2 regions of the Pseudomonas sp. FW305-3-2-15-C-LB1 genome follow, and region 2 is predicted to be linked to the other one. Evidence: riboswitches for the same ligand, from Rfam matches in the RefSeq annotation. Region 2 holds a riboswitch; the other holds the start of a gene.

Region 1 (4,208 bases), 330 kb from region 2:
CGCACACACTGCACCAACCCCTCCAGCGCCTGCGACTTCACTGGCGCGAGCACACAGACCGTGTGTTCGCGCTGGTCCTCCTTCACCGTCAGGGTGTAATGCACCTGGCCCGGGTTACCGGGCGCGGGTTCACTGCTTTGCGGCAGTTGAAAGAAGTCGCACGCCTCGACCAACTGCCGCAACTCCTGCTGGTCCTGCTCGGGCAGGCTGTCCAGCTCAACCGTACGCGGCTTGGCCAGGCCCGGAAAAAAAGCAGGCCCGCCGTTTTCCTTCAGCGAAATTTGCATGGTTGCTCCTCACGTCAGACTGAAATACCGACCGCCTTCCAGCCCTCCTTGACCGCCTTCTGCTCATCCTTGTTCGCGCCGTAGAGGCGACCGGCAACATCGTAGGTAATGCGTGCAAAGCGCAAAAACCCTGAGTTCGGCCGCAACCGCGCATCACGCAACGCGTCGTACCAGATGCGCCCGGCACGTTCCCAGGCAAACCCGCCGATTTTCGTCGCCACCTGGTAAAACGCATGGTTGGGAATACCGGAATTGATATGCACCCCGCCATTGTCCTCGTAGGTCTGCACAAAATCATCCATGTGCCCGGGCTGAGGGTCCTTGCCCAGCAGCTTGTCGTCAAACGCGGTGCCGGGGGCTTTCATCGAGCGCAGCGCGGTGCCTTTGATCTTCTTGGTAAACAACCCTTTGCCGATCAGCCAATCGGCGTCCTCGGCCTTTTGTTTCAACGAATATTGCTTGATCAACGAACCGAACACGTCCGACAGCGACTCGTTCAACGCGCCGGACTGATTGAAATACATCAGCTTGGCCTCATCCTCGGTCACACCGTGGGCCAGCTCATGGCCAATCACGTCGAGGGCGACCGTGAAGCGGTTGAACAGCTCGCCGTCCCCATCCCCGAACACCATCTGGGTCGAGTTCCAGAACGCATTGTTGTAGTTCTGGCCAAAGTGCACGGTAGCGTCCAGGGCCATGCCGGCATCGTCGATGGAGTTGCGGTCAAAGACCTGATCGAAAAAGTCGAAGGTGGCACCCAGCCCATCATAGGCCTCGTCCACCGCCGCGTCGCCACTGACGGGCTGGCCTTCGCCACGGATGAGTTTGCCCGGCAGGCTGTCGCTGCCCTCGGCGCTGTAGATCGAGCGTCGTTTGTCGGCGCCCATGGCCAGCGCCAGGTGCGCCGGGCCCTTGGCGGGCACCGCGACCATGCGCAGCGAGCGGAAGGTGCTGTCCTTGGCGCGGGTACGCAGCGCGACATCCCGTTGCGCTTTGTCACCGTTACGCGCGATCTGGTCGAGCATATAGGGCGGGATCAGGCAGAAAATCGGGTTACGGTAATGGCGATCACACATGGGCTGGCTCCTTGTTGGCGTGTGCTGAACGTCCGGATGACCGTTTGAGGATAGCCCCCAGGGGTTAGTGCGTATGATCAATTGTCATTAATCTATGTTGCAGTCGTGTTTATCCAAGGAGGACTGACCGATGCCCGCACGTAAAGCCAAAATCGACCTTGCCTACCGCCCCCGGCTTGCCGACCTGCGCCCATTGATCGCGCCGAGCCCCACGCTGCTGGAGGCACGCGCAGCGACACCCCGCGTCACGCCGGCCAAAGACTTGAAGGACCGGCGTGGCTACGCGGAGGACTTTCTCGGCAGCTTCGGGGTGCCCTGGCCCACGCTGGAAGAAGCGTTGGCGAGCGATGCCCAGAAGCGCCTGGACTACACGCACTTCTCCATAACGATGTCACGCGCCAAGCGCCTCGCGCTGTATGTGGGCGTCAACATCGACGGCGGCCAGCATGTGGACATCATCCGCAGCAACGACACCTGGGCCTACGATGGCCGCCTGCCGGTCGACGCCCAAGTCGGCGAAGCGCTCTACGCCGGCAATGGCCTGGACCGCGGCCACCTGGTGCGCCGCCAGGACCCCAATTGGGGCGACGTGGCGCAAACCGCCAACCTCGACACTTTCCACTTCACCAACTGCTCGCCGCAGATGAGCGGGTTCAACCAGAAGACCTGGCTGGAACTCGAAGACTACATCCTCGACAACACCCAACGCTGGAAAGCCCGGGCCACGGTGTTCAGCGGCCCGGTGTTCGCTGACGACGACCGCATTTACCGGGGCGTGCAGATCCCCAAGGCGTTCTGGAAGGTGGTCGCCTACCTGAGCGATGACGGCAAGCCTTCGGCCAGCGCCTACATGATCGATCAGAGCCGCGAACTGGGCCAATTGGAGCTAGTGTTCGGCCAGCTGCGCACCTACCAGCGCAGCGTGATCCAGATCGAGCGCCTGACCGGCATCCGCTTCGGCAACCTGGCCGACTACGACGGCTTCAGCAACGAAGAACGCGCCACCGGCACGCGCATCGAAGCGCTGATCCAGGGGCCCGAGGACATTCGTCTCTGACCGGGCACGCCGTGGGCTATGTCGCCCCGCCTTAATCAACTACCATACCGCGCCGGTTCCCAAACGGGACTAATAGGGAATCCGAGGCGCGGTACACCCGCGCCAACCGGAACTGCCCCCGCAACTGTAGATGCCGAGCCTGCTCCTCGATGCCACTGGACCTCGTCCGGGAAGGCTGGAGCCTGGCGACGACGCATCAGTCAGGAGACCTGCCGGCCCAAGCTCAATCACTAACCGGCGGGGTGTCCGGGAAGGACATTCTTGCCTGTCGCTCCCCCGGAGCCCGAGAGTGAATTTCCGAATGGCACGTACGCTTCACTCGGAGATCGCCCCATGCTGCCACGCGTTACCGCCCTGCTCACAGGCGTTGGCTTCTGTGCCCTGGCCCAAGCCGCGCCCACTCACTACCCGCTGACGGTGGAAAACTGCGGCAGCCAGATCACCTTTGCGCAAGCTCCCGCCCGCAGCGTGACCATCGGCCAGGCCGCCACCGAGATGCTGTATGCCCTGGGCGTGGCCGATAAAGTGGTCGGCACCTCGCTGTGGTTCAACAGTGTGTTGCCGCAGTACAAGGCACAGAACGATAAAATCGAGCGCCTGGCCAACAACGAACCGAGCTTCGAAGCCGTGATCGCCAAGCGCCCGCAACTGGTGGCCGCCGAGCTGGAATGGGTGGTCGGCGCGCAAGGCGTGGTCGGTACCCGCGAGCAGTTCCATGAACTGAAGATCCCCACCTACCTGCTGCCCTCCGACTGCGAAGGCAAGGACAACCTGGTGGGCGCCGACGGCACACGGCTGGAGCCGTTTCGCATCGAGACCATCTATAAAAGCATCCGCCAACTGGCGCAGATCTTCGACGTGCAGGAGCGCGGCCAGCAGCTGAACGACGAGCTCAAGGCGCGCCTGGCCAAATCCGTCGCCACCGTGCAGGGCAAAGGCCTCAAGCAGGCCAGCGCGCTGGTGTGGTTCTCCAGTGCCGAGATGGCCAGCGATCCATACGTGGCCGGCCACAAAGGCATCCCCGAATTCATGCTGCAAACCCTGGGCCTTTCCAACGTGGTGCAGTCCGATGAAGAGTGGCCCGCCGTGGGTTGGGAAACCATCGCCAAGGCCAACCCGACCTTCCTCGTCATCGCGCGCATGGACCGCCGCCGCTACCCGGCCGACGACCATGAAAAGAAACTCGCCTTCCTGCGCAGCGACCCGGTAACGCGCAACATGGACGCGGTGAAAAACAACCGCATCATCATCCTCGACGCCCTGGCGTTGCAGGCCAGCATCCGCATGTTCGACGGCCTTGAACAACTGGCCACGGCCATCGACGGCTACGACCTGCCAAAATGATGCGCACCCTGCTCGCCCTGGCCCTGCTCCTGGTTGCCGTCCTCGCCGGCGTGGCCATTGGTGAAACCGCCATCTCGCCACAGGTGGTGCTCCAGGTACTCGCCAACAAACTGTGGGGCGCCGGCTACGTGCTCGACCCCATCGATGAAGGCGTGGTGTGGAACTACCGCCTCACCCGCGCCCTGGTCGCCGCCGCCTGCGGTGCCGGGCTGGCCACCTGCGGGGTGATTTTGCAATCGCTGTTGCGCAACCCGCTGGCCGATCCCTACCTGCTGGGCATCAGCGCCGGCGCTTCGACCGGTGCGGTGCTGGTGGCGTTGATGGGTGTGGGCGGCGGCTTGGTGTCGTTGTCGGCGGGCGCGTTTATCGGCGCGATGGCGGCGTTTGCCCTGGTGATCCTGTTGGCGCGGGCCAGCGGTTCGGTCAGTGGCACCGGCCAGATCA
Region 2 (4,208 bases):
TTCGATCACCTTGAGCAATACGAACTGGTGTGCCTGGATGACTTGCAGGCGATCGCCGGCAAGGCGGATTGGGAAGAAGCGCTGTTTCACCTGTTCAATCGCTTGCGTGACAGCGGTCGGCGCCTGCTGATTGCCGCGTCGACTTCGCCACGCGAGTTGCCGATCAAGCTGGCCGACCTCAAGTCGCGCATGACCCTGGCGCTGATCTTCCAGATGCGCCCGCTGTCCGACGAAGACAAATTGCGTGCCCTGCAATTGCGGGCCTCCCGTCGCGGCCTGCACCTCACCGACGAAGTCGGGCACTTTATCCTTACTCGAGGCACCCGCAGCATGAGTGCGCTGTTCGATTTGCTCGAGCAGCTCGATCAGGCGTCCTTGCAGGCTCAAAGAAAATTGACGATCCCTTTTCTCAAGGAAACGTTGGGCTGGTAACTCATTGAATTTACGCGGTTCGCCATTTTACGGGCGCCAGAAAACCTGCGTTTCTGCCGGCTGGGCATCGCATTCGAACCGATAAATGGAATTACGGCTTAGATGTCATAGTCCAATCGCGAAGTCACATAGAGCACGATTGAATTTGCAAATCGATGTGATAGAAGGCATAGTCTCGACTTCTTTACATATCAGCCACGGTCGTGCCCATGCTAAATCGCTTCGCACCCCTCGTGCCCCTCGCACTCGTTACCCTGTTGTTTGGTTGCGCCTCCCACCCTCAGCAGGTGGTCGATCAGCAGAAACCACAGGTTCAAAATCAGGCAAAATTCGTTGCTGCACAATCTGCCTCTGTTTATGAGGAAGAAGTCGCAACGGAAAAGGAACTGGCCGACTTCGCCGGCAACAAGCCTTATCAGCTTCCAGTCCTGGCCGACAGCATCCTCGAACGCGGCATGTCCCTGATCGGTACCCGTTACCGTTTCGGTGGTACCTCTGAAGCCGGTTTCGACTGCAGCGGTTTCATCGGCTACCTGTTTCGTGAAGAGGCCGGCATGAATCTGCCGCGCTCCACCCGCGAAATGATCAACGTGAATGCACCGTTGGTCGCACGCAACAACCTCAAGCCTGGCGATCTGCTTTTCTTCAGTACGGCAGGCCGTGGTCGTGTGAGCCACGCCGGTATCTACCTGGGCGATAACCAGTTTATCCACTCCAGCAGCCGTCGCAGTGGCGGTGTCCGGGTCGATAACCTGGGTGACAGCTACTGGAGCAAAACCTTCATCGAAGCCAAGCGCGCACTCGCCATGGCCCCGACGACGGTTACCGCTAGCAAGTAAACTTAAAGTGATACTTGAAGTTTGACGTGTAAGCGCTAGAATCCCTGGACATTGTTGTAATCCGTTCGCGCGAGCTTTGCTTGCGCGTTCTGGTTTTCAGCGTTCGGCAGCGAAAGCCGCATCCAGACCAGGATTGTTCTGCACATGTCGACCTCGGCCCGCCTGATTCTCATTGTTTGCGCCGCGCTCCTCAGCGCCTGCGCAAGCCGCACACCGCCGCCCGCTCCCGTAGCGGTGAAGCCCAAGCCGGTGTTCAACTATTCCACCCAGAATTTCTCGCCCGCAGCTGAAGACGTACTCTTCCGCGCGCTGGGCCTGGTCGGCACGCCTTACCGTTGGGGCGGCAACACGCCGGACTCCGGGTTTGATTGCAGCGGCCTGATCGGGTTTGTCTTCCGCGATGCCGCCGGGATTTCCCTGCCGCGTACCACCCGCGAGTTGATCGTAATGCGCGCGCAGGACGTCAGCGAGCAGAACCTGCAGACCGGCGACCTGCTGTTCTTCGCCACCGGTGGCGGTTCCCAGGTCAGCCACGCCGGAATCTACGTGGGTGAAGGGCGCTTTGTGCATGCGCCACAAACCGGCGGTACGGTGAAGCTGGACACGTTGTCCAAGGCCTATTGGCAGAATGCCTATTTGAGCGCCAAGCGCGTTTTGCCGGGCAACCTGGCACGCAATCCTTAGCGCCAGACTCGAATCGAAATGTGGGAGGGGGCAAGCCCCCTCCCACAGTTGTTTTGTGTCGACTTCAAGTTGCTTTAATTGACGCTCCACCCCCAACCTACTACCCTTCGCCGCTTGTTCCAGGTGCTCTGTGACCCACGGGTCGACAGAGTGAAACAGGGAAGCCGGTGAGTGAGCGCACTTCTACACAGTGCCGCCGCGATTCCGGCGCTGCCCCCGCAACGGTAAATGAGTCAAGACGCTGCCTTTTGCCACTGTATCGCCTGCGATATGGGAAGGCGCAGCGTTGGCCTGCCTTCAGCCAGCACGCCACTCATGAGCCCGGAGACCGGCCTGCAACATCCAACAGCATCACGGTGGGCGATGCTTGGCTGTCTGCTTTTCTTTTTTCCTGCCCGCCGTTTTTGTCCAGCCCCAACGGAGAGCTGCCATGACCGATTCCCCCGACCGCGACGAACGCCACCTGGCGCGCATGCTGCGCAAAAAAGCCGTGATCGACGAGCGCATCGCCAACTCCCCCAACGAATGCGGTCTGCTGCTGGTGCTGACCGGCAACGGCAAAGGTAAAAGCAGCTCCGCGTTCGGCATGTTGGCCCGTGCCATGGGCCACGGCATGCAGTGCGGTGTGGTGCAGTTCATCAAGGGGCGCAACAGCACTGGAGAAGAATTGTTCTTCCGTCGCTTCCCCGAGCAAGTGCGCTTCCATGTAATGGGCGAAGGCTTCACCTGGGAAACCCAGGACCGCCAGCGCGACATCGCCGCCGCCGAGGCCGCCTGGGCAGTCTCCCGCGAATTGCTGCAGGACCCCTCCATCGGCCTGGTGGTGCTGGACGAACTGAACATCGCGCTCAAGCACGGCTACCTCGACCTGGACCAGGTCCTCAGCGACCTGCAAGCCCGTCCACCGATGCAACACGTGGTGGTCACCGGCCGTGGCGCCAAGCCCGAGTTGATCGAAATGGGCGACACCGTCACCGAAATGGGCATGCTCAAGCACGCGTTCCAGGCCGGTATCAAGGCACAGAAGGGCGTCGAACTTTGAATCAGCCCCGTCATTGCCCTGCCGTTTTGATCGCCGCTCCGGCGTCCGGCCAGGGCAAAACCACCGTCACCGCCGCGCTCGCCCGTTTGCACCGCAACCTGGGGCGCAAGGTGCGCGTGTTCAAATGCGGCCCGGACTTTCTCGACCCGATGATCCACGAACGCGCCAGCGGTGCGCCGGTGTATCAGTTGGATATGTGGATGGTGGGCGAGCAGGAAAGTCGTCGTTTGCTGTGGGAAGCGGCGGGGGAGGCAGACCTGATCCTGATCGAAGGCGTGATGGGCCTGTTCGACGGCACACCCTCCAGCGCCGACCTGGCGCGACACTTCGGCGTGCCGGTGCTGGGGGTGATCGACGGCACGGCCATGGCGCAGACCTTCGGCGCGTTGGCATTGGGCCTGGCGCGCTATCAGCCGGATCTGCCATTCGCCGGTGTATTGGCCAACCGTGTCGGCACCCTGCGTCATGCGCAACTGCTCGAAGGCAGCCTCACCGAGGGCCTGCGCTGGTATGGCGCATTGTCACGCGAGACCGGTATCGAACTGCCCAGTCGCCACCTCGGCCTGGTGCAAGCGAGCGAACTGAATGACCTCGATGTACGCCTGGACGCCGCCGCCCAAGCGTTGGGCAGCAGTTGCGAAGTCGCCTTGGCGCCGCCGGTGACGTTCGCTGCGCCCCAAGTGATCGAGGCTGAGCCGTTGCTCAAGGGCGTGCGCATTGCCGTGGCCCGCGATGAGGCCTTCGCCTTTACCTACGGCGCGAGTCTCGACCTGCTGCGCGCAATGGGCGCTGAGCTGACGTTTTTCTCGCCGATTCACGATCGCCAATTGCCTGATGCCGACAGCCTCTACCTGCCCGGCGGTTACCCGGAATTGCACCACCAGGCGCTGTCGGAAAACATCCCGATGCTCGACGCCATTCGCGCTCACCACGCGGTCGGCAAACCCTTGCTTGCCGAATGCGGCGGCATGCTCTACCTGCTGGACTCGCTGACCGATGTCGACGGCATCCGCGCTGAACTGCTCGGCCTGTTGCAGGGCGACGCGGTGATGCAAAAGAAACTGGCGGCCTTGGCCCTGCAAAACGTCGAATTACCGGAAGGCACCCTGCGTGGCCATACCTATCACCACTCCCTGACCACCACTGAATGGCAACCGATTGCCCGTGGCCTGAGCCCCAATGGCGGGCGCGGTGCCGAGGCGGTGTATCGG

What was found. A riboswitch is a leader RNA that binds a small molecule or an ion and turns the genes downstream of it on or off. The one in region 2 is predicted to bind cobalamin.
Positions count from the first base shown of each region.
Region 1: another riboswitch for cobalamin. It lies ahead of AC3WP7_RS03940 (ABC transporter substrate-binding protein); the one in region 2 lies ahead of cobO (cob(I)yrinic acid a,c-diamide adenosyltransferase).

Region 1 is NZ_JBYSZX010000002.1:8,348-12,555, forward strand. It holds gene AC3WP7_RS03925 (protealysin inhibitor emfourin) at 1-287, opposite strand, end outside; gene AC3WP7_RS03930 (M4 family metallopeptidase) at 302-1,363, opposite strand; gene AC3WP7_RS03935 (DNA/RNA non-specific endonuclease) at 1,494-2,420, shown strand; cobalamin riboswitch at 2,457-2,651, shown strand; gene AC3WP7_RS03940 (ABC transporter substrate-binding protein) at 2,754-3,764, shown strand; gene AC3WP7_RS03945 (FecCD family ABC transporter permease) at 3,761-4,208, shown strand, end outside.
Region 2 is NZ_JBYSZX010000002.1:342,764-346,971, reverse strand. It holds gene hda (DnaA regulatory inactivator Hda) at 1-432, shown strand, start outside; gene AC3WP7_RS05405 (C40 family peptidase) at 642-1,271, shown strand; gene AC3WP7_RS05400 (C40 family peptidase) at 1,416-1,955, shown strand; cobalamin riboswitch at 2,060-2,306, shown strand; gene cobO (cob(I)yrinic acid a,c-diamide adenosyltransferase) at 2,386-2,997, shown strand; gene AC3WP7_RS05390 (cobyrinic acid a,c-diamide synthase CobB) at 2,994-4,208, shown strand, end outside.